Regions from separate parts of the Paenibacillus sp. MMO-58 genome, predicted to be linked through region 1. Evidence: riboswitches for the same ligand, from Rfam matches in the RefSeq annotation. Region 1 holds a riboswitch; the other holds the start of a gene.
The links. A riboswitch is a leader RNA that binds a small molecule or an ion and turns the genes downstream of it on or off. The one in region 1 is predicted to bind cyclic di-AMP.
Positions count from the first base shown of each region.

Region 2: another riboswitch for cyclic di-AMP. It lies ahead of WFJ73_RS13665 (KamA family radical SAM protein); the one in region 1 lies ahead of WFJ73_RS21085 (hypothetical protein).

Region 1 is NZ_JBBCVY010000007.1:179,260-187,162, reverse strand. It holds gene WFJ73_RS21105 (histidine kinase) at 1-1,259, opposite strand, end outside; gene kdpC (potassium-transporting ATPase subunit KdpC) at 1,335-1,937, opposite strand; gene kdpB (potassium-transporting ATPase subunit KdpB) at 1,963-3,972, opposite strand; gene kdpA (potassium-transporting ATPase subunit KdpA) at 4,018-5,697, opposite strand; gene kdpF (K(+)-transporting ATPase subunit F) at 5,731-5,808, opposite strand; gene WFJ73_RS21085 (hypothetical protein) at 5,950-6,369, opposite strand; cyclic di-AMP (ydaO/yuaA leader) riboswitch at 6,491-6,678, opposite strand; cyclic di-AMP (ydaO/yuaA leader) riboswitch at 6,789-6,984, opposite strand; gene rlmN (23S rRNA (adenine(2503)-C(2))-methyltransferase RlmN) at 7,347-7,903, shown strand, end outside.
Region 2 is NZ_JBBCVY010000004.1:80-7,982, reverse strand. It holds gene WFJ73_RS13670 (alpha/beta hydrolase) at 53-1,159, opposite strand; gene WFJ73_RS13665 (KamA family radical SAM protein) at 1,227-2,234, opposite strand; cyclic di-AMP (ydaO/yuaA leader) riboswitch at 2,417-2,555, opposite strand; gene WFJ73_RS13660 (hypothetical protein) at 2,653-3,003, opposite strand; gene thiD (bifunctional hydroxymethylpyrimidine kinase/phosphomethylpyrimidine kinase) at 3,070-3,897, opposite strand; gene thiO (glycine oxidase ThiO) at 3,921-5,027, opposite strand; gene WFJ73_RS13645 (thiazole synthase) at 5,062-5,841, opposite strand; gene thiS (sulfur carrier protein ThiS) at 5,849-6,046, opposite strand; gene thiE (thiamine phosphate synthase) at 6,030-6,674, opposite strand; gene WFJ73_RS13630 (thiazole biosynthesis adenylyltransferase ThiF) at 6,697-7,719, opposite strand.

The sequences.
Region 1 (7,903 bases):
TAGACCTTGAAGGTACCCCGCTTAAGCCGTTCCGTGGTTTGCTGTTGTTCGGCGGGGCTGAGTCTTTTATAAACGGGCTCCGGAGTAGTCCGATGCTTGGCAGGCAGGATACGCTCGCCTTCTACCTCGGTACGGTCCGCTACAAAAAAGACGTCGATGTGGCGAGCATAGCGCAAAATGCCGTTAACAACCGAGCCGTGAAGCAGCTCCTGCAGCGGCGTATGCTTCGAGTGGCCAAGCACGATGCGGGTCACGCCGTGATCCATCGCGTATCTGGCCATCTGTTCCGACAGATGTCGCCGGTGCAGATGAGGAACGGCAAGCTCTTCAAAGCCTGCGCCAATCTTCTGGGTAAGCTTGATAATGGACCGTTTGAACGCAGTCGATTCCTTCGTCATTGCTTTGTCCGCCTTGACGAAGGAGACAACAAGCAGCTCTCCGTTCAGCCTTCTGGCGACCTGCTGGCCCCGCCGGATATGGATCGAGCCGTTCCAGTGATATTGGGCCGCAACCAGTATCCGCTCGGCAGCGCCGGACGGACCTACTAAGCCCTGCTGTCTCCGGTGATCCTCAAGCGAGTCGTTCACGTCCTCTGCCATCAGACGCAGCGCAAGCTCTCGCAGCTTGCCAAGATTGCCCCTAAGCAGCAAATGGGGGGAGCTTGCGTTGCGCAAATGCCCTTCATTTAAACGGGTCAGTATCGTTTCCGGCGATACGTCGATTAATCGGACCTCATCGGCCAGCTCCAGAATCTCGTCGGGAACGGTATGCTCGGCTTCAATGCCGGTGAGCTGAAAGGCCAGGTCCGATACGCCGTTCAGCTCATACACGTTAAGCGTTGCAATCACGCTGATGCCGCATTCCAGCAAGTGACGAATATCGTCCAGGCGGGTGGGGAGAGGACTGTCCGGCCGGTTTCGGTGAGCAAGTCCGTCCACCAGCACAACCTCGGGATTGCGCCCTTTAATAGCCGCCAGATCAAGATCCTTTCGCTCGATCCCGTCTTTTTGCCAATGAATGCTCGGAATGCGTTCCAGCTCCGCAAGCTGCTCCATCGTCTCCGGTCTTTGTCTGGTGGAGACGGCGCAGGTGACCACATCGATTCCCTGCTTCCGCAGCTGCTGGCCTTCGCGCAGCATATGATACGTTTTGCCGGCCCCGCTGACAGCCCCGATATAGATTTTAAGCCGTCCGTGATGCAGCTTCGTTATGGCTTTCAGAAGCTCTTCGGGTGTTTTGCGGCGATAGCTGTCGTTCATGTCCTGTCATTCCTCCTCTCCGTAAACCTCGGGAAAGCCCAGTCTGCGCCACTTGCGGGCAGGCGGGGCTTAACCTCATTTGCGGAGCTGGCTTAATTCGATGTTCAGCTCCAGCACATTCACGCGGGGGTCGCCAAAGACGCCAAGATCCCGTCCGTCGGTATGCTTTTTAACCAGCTCCTTCAGCGTATCCGGCGATAGACCGGTCAGCTTGCTGATGCGGGGGATTTGAACGTCGGCGGATGCCGGCGTAATATGCGGGTCAAGACCCGAGCCGGAGTTGGTAATCAGCGCAAGCGGAAGCTGGCTGACCGGAACGTCGGGATTGGCAGCCTGCCAGGCGGCAATCGAATCTTTGGTCCGCTGCAGCATGTCGGGATTCGAAGGCGCGTAGTTGTTGGATCCGGATGCTTCCGCTTTATAGTCGATGCTGGATACCCGTCCTTGGAAATAAGCAGGGTCGGTGAAGCTTTGCCCGATCAAGGAGGAACCGATAATCCGGCCGTTCGAATCCTTGATCATGCTGCCGTTCGCCTGATGAGGGAAGAGCAACTGCGCAAGGCCCGTTGACACTAACGGGTAAATAATGCCGCATAGCAGAATAAACGCGATACTGGCTCTTAAGGCAATCATAAAGAGAGAGCCGTTAGATCCCGATGAAGATGTGGAGTTCGTCATGATTATCTCTTCCTTTCAGATCGGTCTAGATCCATACATGAACAAGCAGGTCGATCAGCTTAATGCCGACGAACGGGGCAAGGACGCCGCCAAGTCCGTAGATCAGCAGGTTTTTGCTTAGCAGCCTCGACGCGCTCATCGGTTTATACTGCACCCCCCGCATAGCCAGCGGAATGAGCAGCGGAATGATGATCGCGTTAAAGATAAGCGCGGACAGAATGGCCGAAGACGGCGAGCCAAGCTTCATAATGTTCAGGGCGTCCATCTGAGGGATCGCGATCATAAACATGGCCGGAATAATGGCAAAATATTTGGCGATATCGTTCGCGATACTAAAAGTCGTCAGCGCGCCGCGCGTCATCAGGAGCTGCTTGCCGATCGCAACGACCTCGATAATTTTGGACGGGTCGGAATCCAGGTCGATCATATTGGCCGCTTCCTTCGCGGCAACGGTACCGCTGTTCATGGCAAGGCCAACGTCAGCCTGGGCAAGCGCCGGAGCGTCGTTCGTCCCGTCGCCCGTCATCGCAACCAGGCTGCCTGCCGCCTGCTCGCGGCGGATCAGCGCGATTTTATCCTCGGGCCTACTCTCCGCCACAAAATCGTCAACCCCGGCTTCGCGGGCAATCGTTGCGGCTGTCAGCGGGTTGTCGCCGGTACACATAATCGTCTTGATCCCCATGCGGCGTAGCTGCTCGAATCTCTCCTGCATGCCCGGCTTCACGGTATCCTTCAAATAAATAATCCCGTAGATGCGGTTATCAACCGCAACGGCGAGCGGCGTACCGCCAAGCACGGCAACTCCTTCGCCGGTAGCGTCGAGATCGGACGGGACGGTGCCGCCTTGGGAAGCTACCCATTTCTTCACGGCATCGACGGCGCCCTTGCGGACTTTCCGACCGTCCGGAAGATCCAGACCGCTCATCCGGGTCTCGGCCGTAAACGCAATGACCTGCGCATTCTCGGCAAGTTGGGCCTGATAGCTCAGCTGTTTGCTCTTCATCAGCTCCAGGACGGAACGGCCCTCCGGCGTTTCGTCCTTGGCCGAGCTGACCGCCGCCCACTCGCCAAGCTCCTGAACGGTTACGCCTTTGACGGGCAGGAAGTCGCTTGCCATCCGGTTGCCGTACGTGATGGTACCGGTCTTATCCAGAATCATCGTATTAATGTCGCCGGCTGCTTCTACCGCTTTGCCGGACATGGCCAGCACGTTAAACTGCGTCACCCGGTCCATGCCGGCGATCCCGATTGCTGAGAGCAGACCGCCGATGGTAGTCGGGATGAGACAGACCAGCAGGGCGATAAGCACCGGTATGTCAAGTTCTACGCCAACATATTTGGCGATTGGCGCAAGGGTAACCACAACGATCAGGAAGATCAGCGTCAGGCTGGTGAGCAGCGTGTTCAGCGCCAGCTCGTTAGGCGTCTTTTGGCGTTTGGCGCCTTCAACCAGAGAGATCATGCGGTCGATAAACGATTCGCCGGGATCGCTCATAATCCGGACCTTGATCCGGTCGCTGACAACGCGGGTGCCGCCCGTTACCGAGCTGAAGTCGCCGCCGGCTTCCTTGATCACCGGTGCAGATTCGCCGGTGATTGCCGACTCGTCGACAGAGGCAAGGCCTTCGATAATTTCGCCGTCACCCGGAATCATCTCTCCTTCGGAGACAACGACGATATCGCCTTTGCGGAGCTCGGTTGACGATACCTGTTTTATGGTCTGGCCCGTAACTTTGTTTGCCGTAATGTCCTTTTTGCTCTTCTTGAGCGAGTCCGCCTGGGCTTTGCCCCGTCCTTCGGCCAGCGCTTCCGCGAAATTAGCGAACAGGACGGTGAACAGCAGGATCAGAAAGACCGTCAGATTGAATCCTATTCGTCCCTCCGTTCCGAAGTAGCCGGGGAAAATCGTCATCAGCAGGACGACAAGCGTGCCGACCTCTACGACAAACATGACGGGATTTCTCATCATGGTCAGCGGATTTAATTTCAGAAAGCTGTCCTTCGCCGCGCGACTTATAATCGCCGAGGTCAGCATGGATTTACGTTGTGTGGTCACGGTTATTCACCTCATCCTTATCCGTTAGCGAATCGTTAAATGCTCTGCAATAGGTCCAAGTACAACGGCAGGCAGGAACGTCAGCGCGCCGACAATAACGACGGTTCCTACTAGAATCCCGCCAAACAGCACGTTGTCCGTCCGGAATGTTCCGATCGTTTCCGGTACGGGCTTTTTGCGGACCAAGGATCCGGCTACAGCCAGCATGGCAATCATCGAAACATACCGTCCAAGCAGCATGACGAGGCCGGTCGTCATGTTCCAGAACGGCGTATTGTCGGCAAGACCTTCAAAGCCGGAGCCGTTATTCGCCGCTGACGAGGTGTATTCATAGAGCACCTGCGAGATGCCGTGAAAGCCTGGGTTCGTGATGGCACCCTGGCCAAGATCCGTCAGGAAAGCAATGGCGGTTGGCGCCAAAATAATAAACGGATGAACGAGAATCGCGATCGCGATCAGCTTCATTTCCTTTGGTTCGATTTTCCGCCCGAGAAACTCAGGTGTCCGACCGACCATTAGTCCCGCGATAAAGACCGCAAGAATCGCATACATCAGCATATTGACGAGGCCAACGCCTTTACCTCCAAACACAACGTTCAGCATCATCTCCGCCAGCGGGACAAGACCGCCGATCGGGGTCAGCGTATCATGCATGTTATTGACCGAACCGGTAGTGGCCGCCGTCGTCACCGCCGTAAAGAGGGAGGATTGGGCAATGCCAAACCTGACTTCCTTGCCCTCCATGCTGCCTTGCGAGGCGTCTGCGCCAAGATTGTTCATAACCGGATTGCCATGCAGCTCAGCCGTGTAGACCGTTGCAAGGAATACCAGGAACAGCGACATCATGGCGCCAAATACAACCCAGCCTTGCTTGCGGTTACCCGCGAAACGACCGTATACATAAGGCAGGCAAGCAGGCAGCGCCCACATGGACAGAATCTCGATGACGTTCGTAAGCGGGCTCGGATTCTCGAAAGGATGCGCCGAGTTGACGCCAAAGAAACCGCCGCCGTTTGTACCCAAGTGCTTAATCGATTCCAGAGAAGCAACCGGACCGATTGCGATGCTTTGCGTTGCCCCTTCCAGCGTTGTTGCCGTTACGTTAGGCTGCAGGGTCTGCGGCACGTGAAGTGCCACAAGAACCAGCGTAATGAGCGTTGCGAGCGGCAGGAAAATCCGCGTGTGGGATTTCACGAAGTCGGTAAAGAAGTTGCCGATGGTGCTGCCCCTGCTCGTCAAGCCGCGGATAAAAGCAATTGCAACCGAGAAGCCGGTAGCCGCCGAGGTGAACATCATCATCATAATGACGGCCATCTGCGAGAAATAGGACAGCCCGGTCTCGCCGCTGTAATGCTGCAGGTTCGTATTCGTAATAAAGCTGATAACGGTATTGAACGACAGCGTTTCTTCCATGGCGCCAATGCCGTTGGGGTTGCCAGGAAGGCTGCCCTGCAGGCGCAGAATCAAATAACTGATCGCGACCAGCACGATATTCGTGAAAAGGAAGCTTAACGCGTACTTTTTCCAGGTCATGCCTTCACGCGATTTCAGCCCGATTAATTTATAAATGAACCGTTCGGTTCCGCCGAATAGGCGGTCGGTCCGGTTCGGTTGATCCGAGTATACGTGGTACACATAGGTTCCGAGCGGTTTGACGAGCAGTACAAGCACGCCAACCACGATAAGGAGCTGTAAAATATCCATTGCCATTGCGGCCTCCCAGCATTTGATAAGGGTTTAGAATTTCTCCGGATTAATCAAGGCGTATATCAAGTAAAGAAAGAGAAACAGGGCAAGCACTAACGTGACAATCATCGCTGATCCTCCTCTTGAATGGCCCGGTCGCACCAATGCATAAAGCCGGCGAAGAGTATGAATATCGCTGCCAGAAGCAGCACCATATAGATATCCTGCATAGCGGATTCCTCCTAAAAGAATGGCGAATAACTTTCGGTCTTACCGATTATCTTGGCTTGCCATGAGGTCGTTTATGATTAAAAAGGATGTATCCGCATGATTGGAATGAATGACATAATTAGCACCCATCCCTTTATAGATCAGACGGGGATTTGCGCTGTCCGTAACGACGCAGATCGATTTGGATGTCCAGCTGCGGCAGATCTGGATATAGCGGCAGCACAGATTCAGGCTCCTTTCGAATAAAAAGATTCGTCCGACCGGCAGCTCCGGGACACGCCATGTAGCCTCGTCAGTTGTATTGATGACGATAATCGTTGACACGCCAAGCTCCAGCATCCGCCCGTATTCGGTCTTATTGTTCACGATGGCGGCAAACGGGATATGCCGGTGCAGCAGCTGTTTAATAAAATCCTCGCCCTGCACATTGGGTGCGGAGACAAGTATATAATCGTCCATGGTTTACGCTCCTCTTTTGGTTAGAGGAATCAACGACAAACAAAAAAGCCGCGGAAGAGGGACTCTTCACGCGGCTTATAAGCGCAGCAGGAAATAAACCGCGCCTATATTCACGATCATCGTTGCCTCTCTTGGTACGCTGACGAAGTTAGCTGACGGATTCGGGCGTAAGAGTCGCCCTACGCCGATGAGCTCAGATGGAGCTGCTTCGGCGATTCACCCCGTGGACAATGCTGGCTGTATGGAACAGCCGGCTGCCCGATTGGTTCCCCCGTTCCCCCCGTGAAGGGGATTAAGCGATAAAGACAGTTGATTAAAAATGGGCATGAGAAAAAGCCGCAGAGGAAAGATCCCCGCGGCCTTGGAAGGTCACAAGATCACATCATCCTCTCTACTTGGAAAATGCCCTGCCTACTGGACAGTCGCATTTTCATCGCTTACGAGGTTAGCTGACGGATTCGGACGGTGAGAGTCGCCCTACCGGGTCCGGCCGCGCGCAGCCTTTTCCCGGATTCACCCCGGATAAGCATGCCGCGCCGGCTCTCACACCGTTGCCATGCCGCTTATCGATTGGTTCCCCCGTTTCCCTTAACGGAAACTCAGCGATTGTTACATTTGCTGAATCGTATATTACGCCTGACGGCCGAAGTTGTAAATGAACCGTAGAGGCGGCATATTGTCTAATTCTGACAAGGAGTTTGGTTAGAGCGTTTACATTTGGAGGGAACTCTACCATGCTCCTTCTTGGACCTTATATCTCTCGAATGCTGTAATTCGTTGTGAAATGCAGGTATAACCCAAGCCCAAATCGGTTTGTCCGGAGTAGCAGAATAAGACGGAAAAACCGTTTTACGGCGGTGGAGGGGCCGGTAAGGAGCTGAGCGGCACTATAATGGCCCCTTGTTTTCATCAGCTAATTTTGGGACAATAGGAACAGTATGCGGCTTTGGCCGCGTTTCACGAAAAGAGGAAAAACGATGAATACACCATCCATATATGGATTTACATTAGAGCAATTAACATCATGGCTGGGCGAGCGCGGGCATAAAAAGTTCCGGGCGACCCAGGTGTGGGAATACTTGTACCGGAAGCGGGTTACGAGCTTTGCGGATATGACGGATGTTCATCCGGACCTCGTGAAGCTGCTGGAAGAGAACTTTGCGATCCAGACGCTGGTCGAGCATACGAAGCAGGTGTCGAAGGACGGCACGGTCAAGCTGCTGCTCAAGCTGGATGACGGCAACCTGATCGAGACGGTGATGATGCGCCATAAGTTCGGCTTGTCGGTCTGCGTAACCACGCAGGTTGGCTGCAACATCGGCTGCAGCTTCTGTGCGAGCGGCCTGTTGAAGAAGAGCAGGGATCTGACAAGCGGCGAGATTGTCGAGCAGATTATGAAGATTCAGCTTCATCTCGACGAATCCGGCCAAGGCGAGAAGGTCAGCCATATCGTTGTTATGGGCATTGGCGAGCCGTTCGATAACTTTATTCACCTGAACGACTTCCTTACAACGGTGAAGGATCATAAAGGTCT
Region 2 (7,903 bases), on a different contig from region 1:
AAGCCCATTCTTCCATCAAGGAAGAACGGGCTTGGAAAAATGATCTCTTCTATTATAGTGCTTTCAAAGCATTTGCAATTTCGATACATAAATCCTCGGCCTGCGGCACAAAGCCCAGACGGTCGATAAAAGCATGCGTACAGCCTTTGTACCGGATGGTCTTGACCGGTACGCCGGCGGCCGCAAGCTGCCTGCTGTATACTTCCGACTGAATGCGCAGCCCATCAAATTCGGCTCCTACGCATAACGTACGCGGTAATCCGGTGCTGTCAGCCAGAAGCGGACTGACATAAGGATTACGGACATCCTCCTCATTCGGCAAATAATGCTCCCAAGCCTTTCTGCCTTCCGGGTCGGCTTCGGTAGGCCGTCCAATCCCCAGCATCGGATCAATCATCGCTCTTTGTTCATCCGCCATCTCGAATTGGGACAGCTCCCACCGATAACCGTTCACCCCGTTAAGGAAGGTCACGCACGGATAAATCAGCACCTGCTGGGCTACCATACGCGTACCTAAATCCCGGTCCTTGGTTGCTACGGCAGCAGACAGGTTGCCGCCGGCACTGTCGCCGCCTACGGCAATCCGGTTCCGGTCGATGCCGTATTCCTCGGCATGCTCGTAAATATATTGAACGGCATTAAAGCAATCGTCAAATCCGTTAGGGAACTTATGCTCCGGAGCTAATGAATAATCAATATTAAAGACAACGGCATCGGCCAGCTCGGCGATCAGCCGGCAAGGGTTCTCCACCGCAAACACGGTACCGCCGATCCAGCCGCCGCCATGAATATAAATGAGACAAGGCTTATTAGGCTTACGCATCGACTTGCGCGGGTAGTACCGCCATAGGCCAACCTCATTGTCGCCAAGCTTTACGCGTTCGTAACCGGTGTAAATCTCAACGGTATTCAAATTACGGTTCGGAAATCCCATGGAATCCCGAATAAGCTGCAGCTGCTCGGCTGGCGACGGAGGCTGGGCTGGGGCAGCCTTTTGTTCCCCGGCCCATTTCCTAATAATCTGAAGCTCGTAAGGATCCAGATAACCGGCCCTCGTCTCTTCCGGATTAACCTTCACAATAACCTGCGTATCGTTCAAGTTTACTTCTTCCTGCTGAGACTGCAGGGCGTTCACAATTTCCTGGCTGTATACTCTCATTGACAGAAGCCTCCCGGGATGCGAAATGGTATCCCTTCTTACTTCTCCTTGAGCTTGCGAACATCCTTTATTTGTTCTTGGCAGGCTGACCGGAAGGCAGATAGACCATATGATCGTCATGCTCCGACAGATCCTCCAGCCACGATGCTTCTGGAGGACAATCCAGCATGATAAAACGGCCTTTTCCTTCTTCTTGATAGTGATGATATTTCACGTAGGCTTTGCCGCCTTCTATATCCAACAATTCAACCTTGCCATAATCATGGGCCATCAAAAGCCTGATCCGCTTTCCAAGCTCCGCGGTTAGTTCTTTTGCTTGCTGAACGATAGAAAACTGCGTTTGAAGGGACAGACTAGACTCGGGATATGAAGGATTAGGACGGTTAATAATAAAGGAATATGGCGAAACCCCAGCCTGGGACAGCTGATCAATCAGCTTGCCTAATAGAAGAGGGTCATTATTAACGCCCTTGACAATAGGGGTTTGATTAAGAACGACAACTCCCGCCTGGTGAAGGGCATTAAATGCTTTCTTCGCTTCGGACGTTAGTTCTCTCGGATGGTTAATCGTAGTCATCAAATAGATCCGCTTCTCCGGACTCGAGAACCGGCTTAACATCTCTAATAGTTCATGGTCCTCATAAATTCGCATTGGATTATGAACCGGCATTCTGGAATCCAGCCTAATCGTGCCGATATGCTCGATATCCCGCAGCTGCTCGATAATTCTAGTCAGCTTGGCAATACCTAACATCAGGCTATCTCCCGTCAACACAACCTTATGAATCTCATTATGTTCTGCGATGTAAGCAATTCCTTCTGCTGCATGGGATACGGGGAGAAGAACCATCGATTGATAAATGTGCTTACAGCCGGCAGCTTCCCAAGTGAACTCCTGGATCACGTGAGGGGCTTCGCCCGCCGCAATCAGATGCTTGCGGATCGGATCCTTCGGATCATCCCAGTCAATCAGATTTAAGTAATAATCATTGACGCGAAAATGCTTCTTAAGCCGTTCTCTTTCCGCCTCCGACAGACCTGCCGATCTACCGTTATCGGCCATTGGTTGTACCATTTCGCATCCCTCCAAAAGGTTATTAAAAGCATCACCTATGCCGGGAAGTCCATCCCACCTCCACGAAAAATGAAAAAAAAGACCCCCGCAGCACAGAGCATGAACATGGTCTGCGTGCATTTTGGGCCTTTAAAACAGAAAAAGACCCAGCAAGGGTCTATCGTTTGCAATGTTATTCGCAAAAGACCCATCTCAAAGCTGACGAGGTTAGCTGACGGACTCGGGATAGATGGTTCCCTACAGCCGATAACCGGCTGATTCGCCCCAAAAGATTGGTTTCCCCGCTTCTCGGCAACGCCGAGAACTAAGCTTATTATAATTATCTCACAATTCTTAATATTGTCAACAATTAATCAATAATAATCCCCGCCCAATTTCCCAAGGGATGGTTGGACGGGGTTACGTTAACTCTCTGCGGTTACTTCTTATCCACTTGAAGAAGAAATAAGTGCTTAACCGAAAATGTATCCTTGATGGTATCTTCGGATATAACATTCAGCTTGATGAGACCGGCGATTTTGGAGGTATCGGGCTTCGAAAGCAACCGCCATACATCGGGATCGGGAAGAGCAGCATACAGCTTGCTCTCATCAAATTCCTTGCGCTCCTGAGAAACAATCTTCACCTTGTAGCTGCCTACCTCCAGTTCGGAGAGGTCCAGCTCGGCGCAATGCTGTATAATTTCACCGCGCAGCTCGGATAATTCCTGCTCGATTTCCTTCTGCTTTTGCTTAAGCTGATAATAACGCTTGACTTTGTTATCCTCCACCACATTCACGCTCCTCTTAATCAAATGTATGATCAGAGGTGTGAAATTAGGACTAGATCTTGTCCACTATCTGGCAACTAGCCCTCTCTTGCGGTATGCCCAATGATTCGTTGGGCCATGTCCGCTGCCGACGATAATGCCGTCTTCAATGGCGGCTTGTATATAGGCTTTTGCCTGGCGAACGGCTTCCTCGATTTCAAGCCCTTGAGCGAGGCCTGCAGTGAGCGCAGCCGAATACGTACAACCGGTGCCATGGGTGCGGGCCGTTTCGATCCGTCTGCCTGCCAGCTCGCTATAACAACTGCCGTCGAAGAGCAAATCCACCGCTTCAGCTCCTGCTTCATGCCCGCCCTTGATCAGGACATAACGGGCGCCGAGGCTGGACAGCTTTTTCGCCGCTTCGAGCTTGTCGGCCTTGTTGCGAACGGCCATCCCGGTCAGATGCTCGGCCTCCGGAATGTTTGGCGTAATAATCATCGTGAGCGGCAGCAGCTTGCGGCTTAAAGCCCGGACGGCTTCTACCTGCAGGAGCGACGCGCCGCCTTTGGCGATCATAACCGGGTCTACCACAACCTTCTTCCAGCCGAAGAAAGCAATCGCCTCGGCTACTTCCTCAATAATCTCGGCACTAAACAACATGCCGGTCTTCAAAGCATCAACGCCGATATCGCTGCCGACGGAGTGAATCTGCGCCTTTACCGCTTCCTTGGCGAGCGGGTATACGCCTTGCACGCCAAGCGTATTTTGCGCTGTAATCGCCGTTAAGGCCGACATCCCGTAAGCGCCAAGCTCCTGGAATGTTTTCAAATCCGCCTGAATGCCTGCTCCGCCGCCGCTGTCCGAGCCGGCAATCGTCAAAGCCCGGGCTACATTGCCGTTTATGTATTCCGCCATTTTTATTTCACCCCGTTTATCGTTTAGTAGGAAAACCGTTCCGGCGCAAACGCCGGCAGCCTGCTGCCGTTATCGATATAATCGGCCACAACCTGTGCCGTTACCGGGCTGAGAAGAATGCCGTTGCGGTAATGGCCCGCCGCCATAAGGACGCGGCCGCCCGATTCCTGCAGCGGTCCAAGCAAAGGGAAACCGTCCTGCGTGGATGGCCGGAGGCCTGCCCAGCGGTGGAACGGCTCCCGCCCCTCCAGAAACGGAAACGCCTGCTTGTTCCATTTGCGCAGCCGCTCGATTCCACGCTCCGTAACGGTTGTATCAAAGCCCGCCACATCCTCGGAAGCTCCGCATACGAGCGTACCGTTTTCTTTTGCAACCAGATAACCCTGATTGCAGAACACCATGTGCTGTACCGGCTTTACTTCCGCTTCATAAGCGCAAATCTGACCGCGGATCGGGTACACCGGAATACGGATGCCGAATACATCCTCAAGCTCCTGTGCCCAGGCGCCGGAGCAGACGACCAGGCGGTCGCCGGTAAAGCTCCAGCCGGTCTCGGCGGTAACAACGATATCCTCGCGCCACTTGTCGACGGTTACCGAGCCTAGCTGCTCGAAGATTCGAACACCGGTCAGGCGGCATGCTTGCTCGAGCGCCAACACGTAATCCGGCGCGTAGACATGGCTTTCCTCCGGCGTGTAAAGAGCGGCCTTCACCTCGCGGGACAACATCGGCTCCTGCCGGAACAGTTCATCCCCTTCCAGCACAATACCGCTTGATCCATGCTCGTTCTGCCAGAGGCGACGTCCCTCCAGAGCCAGACGGTCCGCTTCGTGATAGGCAATATAGAGACTGCCCGAATCGGTATATTCGAAGGTGCTGCCGGATACCTGCCGGACCTCGTCGCGCCAGGACGGATACAGCCGCAGGCTTTCCCGGCACAAGCGGAAGAATTCATCCGGCCCTTCCACATTTTCCGAGTAGGGGGCGAGCATTCCGGCCGCAGCCCCGGAGGCCTGCCCGCCGCAGCGGCCAATCTCTAAGACAATAGCTTGATGCCCCCGCTTCTGAAGCTCGAAAGCGCAGGAGAGACCAACTACGCCTCCGCCCATAATGACAATCGTTTCTCCCATGATTAGACCAGCTTTCTATCAAATAATCGGCCCGTTACTTCACAATAAATTGCTCGTGACCGCTGCTTGCCGATGCGTAACGTTTTTTCGAGATCCGTCCCGATAAATACGACAGACGACCCGCTTCAATAGCCAGCCTCATCGCCCGCGCCATGCCAACCGGATCCTTCGCTTTGGCAACCGGCGTATTCATTAAGACGCCCGTCACGCCAAGCTCCATCGCCTGCGCAACGTCGCTGACCGAACCAAGGCCCGCATCCACGATAATCGGCACCTTCGCTTCCTCCACGATCAGGCCGATATTATAAGGATTCAAAATGCCAAGCCCCGTACCGATAGGCGCCGCTCCCGGCATGACGGCCGCCGCTCCGGCTTCCTCCAGCCTTTTGCACAGAATCGGATCGTCCGATGTGTAAGGAAGGACCGTAAAGCCTTCCTTGACGAGAATTTCCGTTGCCTTCAGCGTCTCGAGCGGATCGGGCAGCAGCGTGCGCTCGTTGGCGCTAATCTCGACCTTGATCCAATCGCTCAGCCCCGAAGCCCTTGCGAGCCGGGCAATACGGACCGCTTCTTCGGCCGTGCTTGCGCCGGACGTATTCGGCAGGAAACGGAAGCTTTCCCCTTCCACATGCTGCAGAATCGAATCATCTTCGGTTGAAGCGAGATTAATCCGGCGGATCGCAAAGGTCAGCACCTCCGCCCCCGACTCCCGGATCGCTTCCTTCTGCACGTAAGGGCTTGGAAATAATCCCGTCCCGATAAAAAACCGCGAGGTGAGCTCATGTCCCCCGATATGCCATATATCCTTTTTCATCCTATTTTCAGCCTCCCCCGACAAAATGAACCAGCTCTATCCTCATCTGCGGCCTTACTTCCGTGTCCGGCCACTGTTCCTTCGCGATAATCTCGCCATCCGCTTCAACGACGACCGGACGCCCTTCCAGTCCGAAATGAAGAATGACATCCCCGATCGTGCGGGCATCCAGCTCTTGGGACTCGCCATTAACGATCAGCAGCATGCGACTCCCCCGCTCCTTCCAGCTTGCGGAGGAAGGCCTGGCAGGTGCCCGCGACATCGGCGCTTCCGACAATCTCGCTTACCGCGCAAATTCTTGTTGCTCCCGCCGCAAGCACTTCATCCACGTTGCCCAGCTTAATTCCGCCAATCGCGACAAAAGGAATGCGGACCTTTTCCGCTACCTGCCGAACGTATTCCACCGTTACAGGATCAACGACATCCACCTTCGTCTTTGTCGGGAATACAGGCCCAACGCCGATATAGTCGGCGCCTTGCTCTTCGGCAAGCAATGCCTCCTCAATGGCGTGCGTGGAAATGCCAATGATTTTATCTCCGACGCGTTGTCTTGCTTCCGTGAGCGAGACGTCGTTTTGCCCGAGATGGACGCCGTCGGCGTCTACTTCCAGCGCGATGTCGATATAATCGTTGACGATAAACGTCACGCCGTATTTCCGCGTCAGCTCCCGCAGTGCCTTCGCCTTGCGCAGCACCTCTTCCGGGCTGCCGTCCTTATCCCGCAGCTGAATAATATCCACGCCGCCTTTGATTGCTTCCTCCATCACTTCCAGCATGTCGCGGCCGGGATGGAATTGCTCTCCCGTGATCGCGTACAGACGAAAATCCTTCATCCTGCTCTCATCTCCTCTATGATCAATATCCGATATATCTCGCGTACAGCGTCTTGGCGCGGACAAGATCCTCCGTCCCCTGCACAAGCACCCTGCCGTCCGGGAACAGCACCAGCCGCTCTCCTTCCGGCAGCTCGGCTTTAAGCAAATAAGCGTTAAGCTCCACCTTCACCGCAGCCGGCTCCAGCCGTTTGCTCCATTGCCCCAAATCCAGCGGTCCATGTCCGCTGATCTGAACCGTACTGCGGCCGCATAAGGACACCGTGGAATCCGTTTCCGTCACCTGCAGTGCCGGATATTCCTTCAGCTGGCAGCAAGGGCAGACTTTCTTCGCCTCGCCAAGCTTCATTTCATAGTAATAGTTGCTCCACAAATCGAAGGTAACCAGACTATTCCGTCTGGCCTGATCCGCTTCAACCAAATATTTGAGCGCTTCTACCGCCTGGTAGGAAGCGACGATATCCACAACGGGCGCAATGACGCCAATCGTATCGCAGGTTTGGCCGCCGCTGTCCGCCGACGGGAGGAAGCAGCGCAGGCAAGGCGTTCTGCCGGGCACCAGAATCGCGCTCATGCCGCGCGAGCTGACCGCACCGCCATAGGTGAACGGAATGCCTTTACTGAAGCACGCATCGTTGAGCAGGAACCGGGTCTGGAAGTTATCCGTTCCGTCCAGCACGAGGTCCATGCCGTCCAGCAGCCCGTCAATGTTGTGAACGGTCACATCGGCCACAACCGCCTCGATCCGCACATCCGAATTAATCCGGCGGAGCTTGCGCTCCGCGGCAATCGCCTTCGGATAACCCTCGCGCACATCGTCCTCGTCATACAGCATCTGGCGCTGCAGATTGCTTTTCTCCACATAATCCCGATCCACGATGCGGACCCGTCCGACGCCGGCGCGAACCATATGATTCGCCAGCACGGTGCCAAGCGCGCCCATCCCGATCACGCATACCGAGCTCTCGCTCAGCTTCCGCTGACCTAACTCGCCGATTGGCGCAAACAGCATTTGTCTTGAATATCTCTCCAGTGTCTCATCCATCTGCCAAACCTCCTAAAAAGAATTGTCACACAAATGGACTCTTTAAGGCCATTGTGGCAATTCTTACTTCGTAAGCATTCACTTAAAGAATTGTCACACAAATGGACTTTTTAAGGCCATTGTGGCAATTCTTACTTCGTAAGCATTCACTTAAAGAATTGTCACACAAATGGACTCTTTAAGG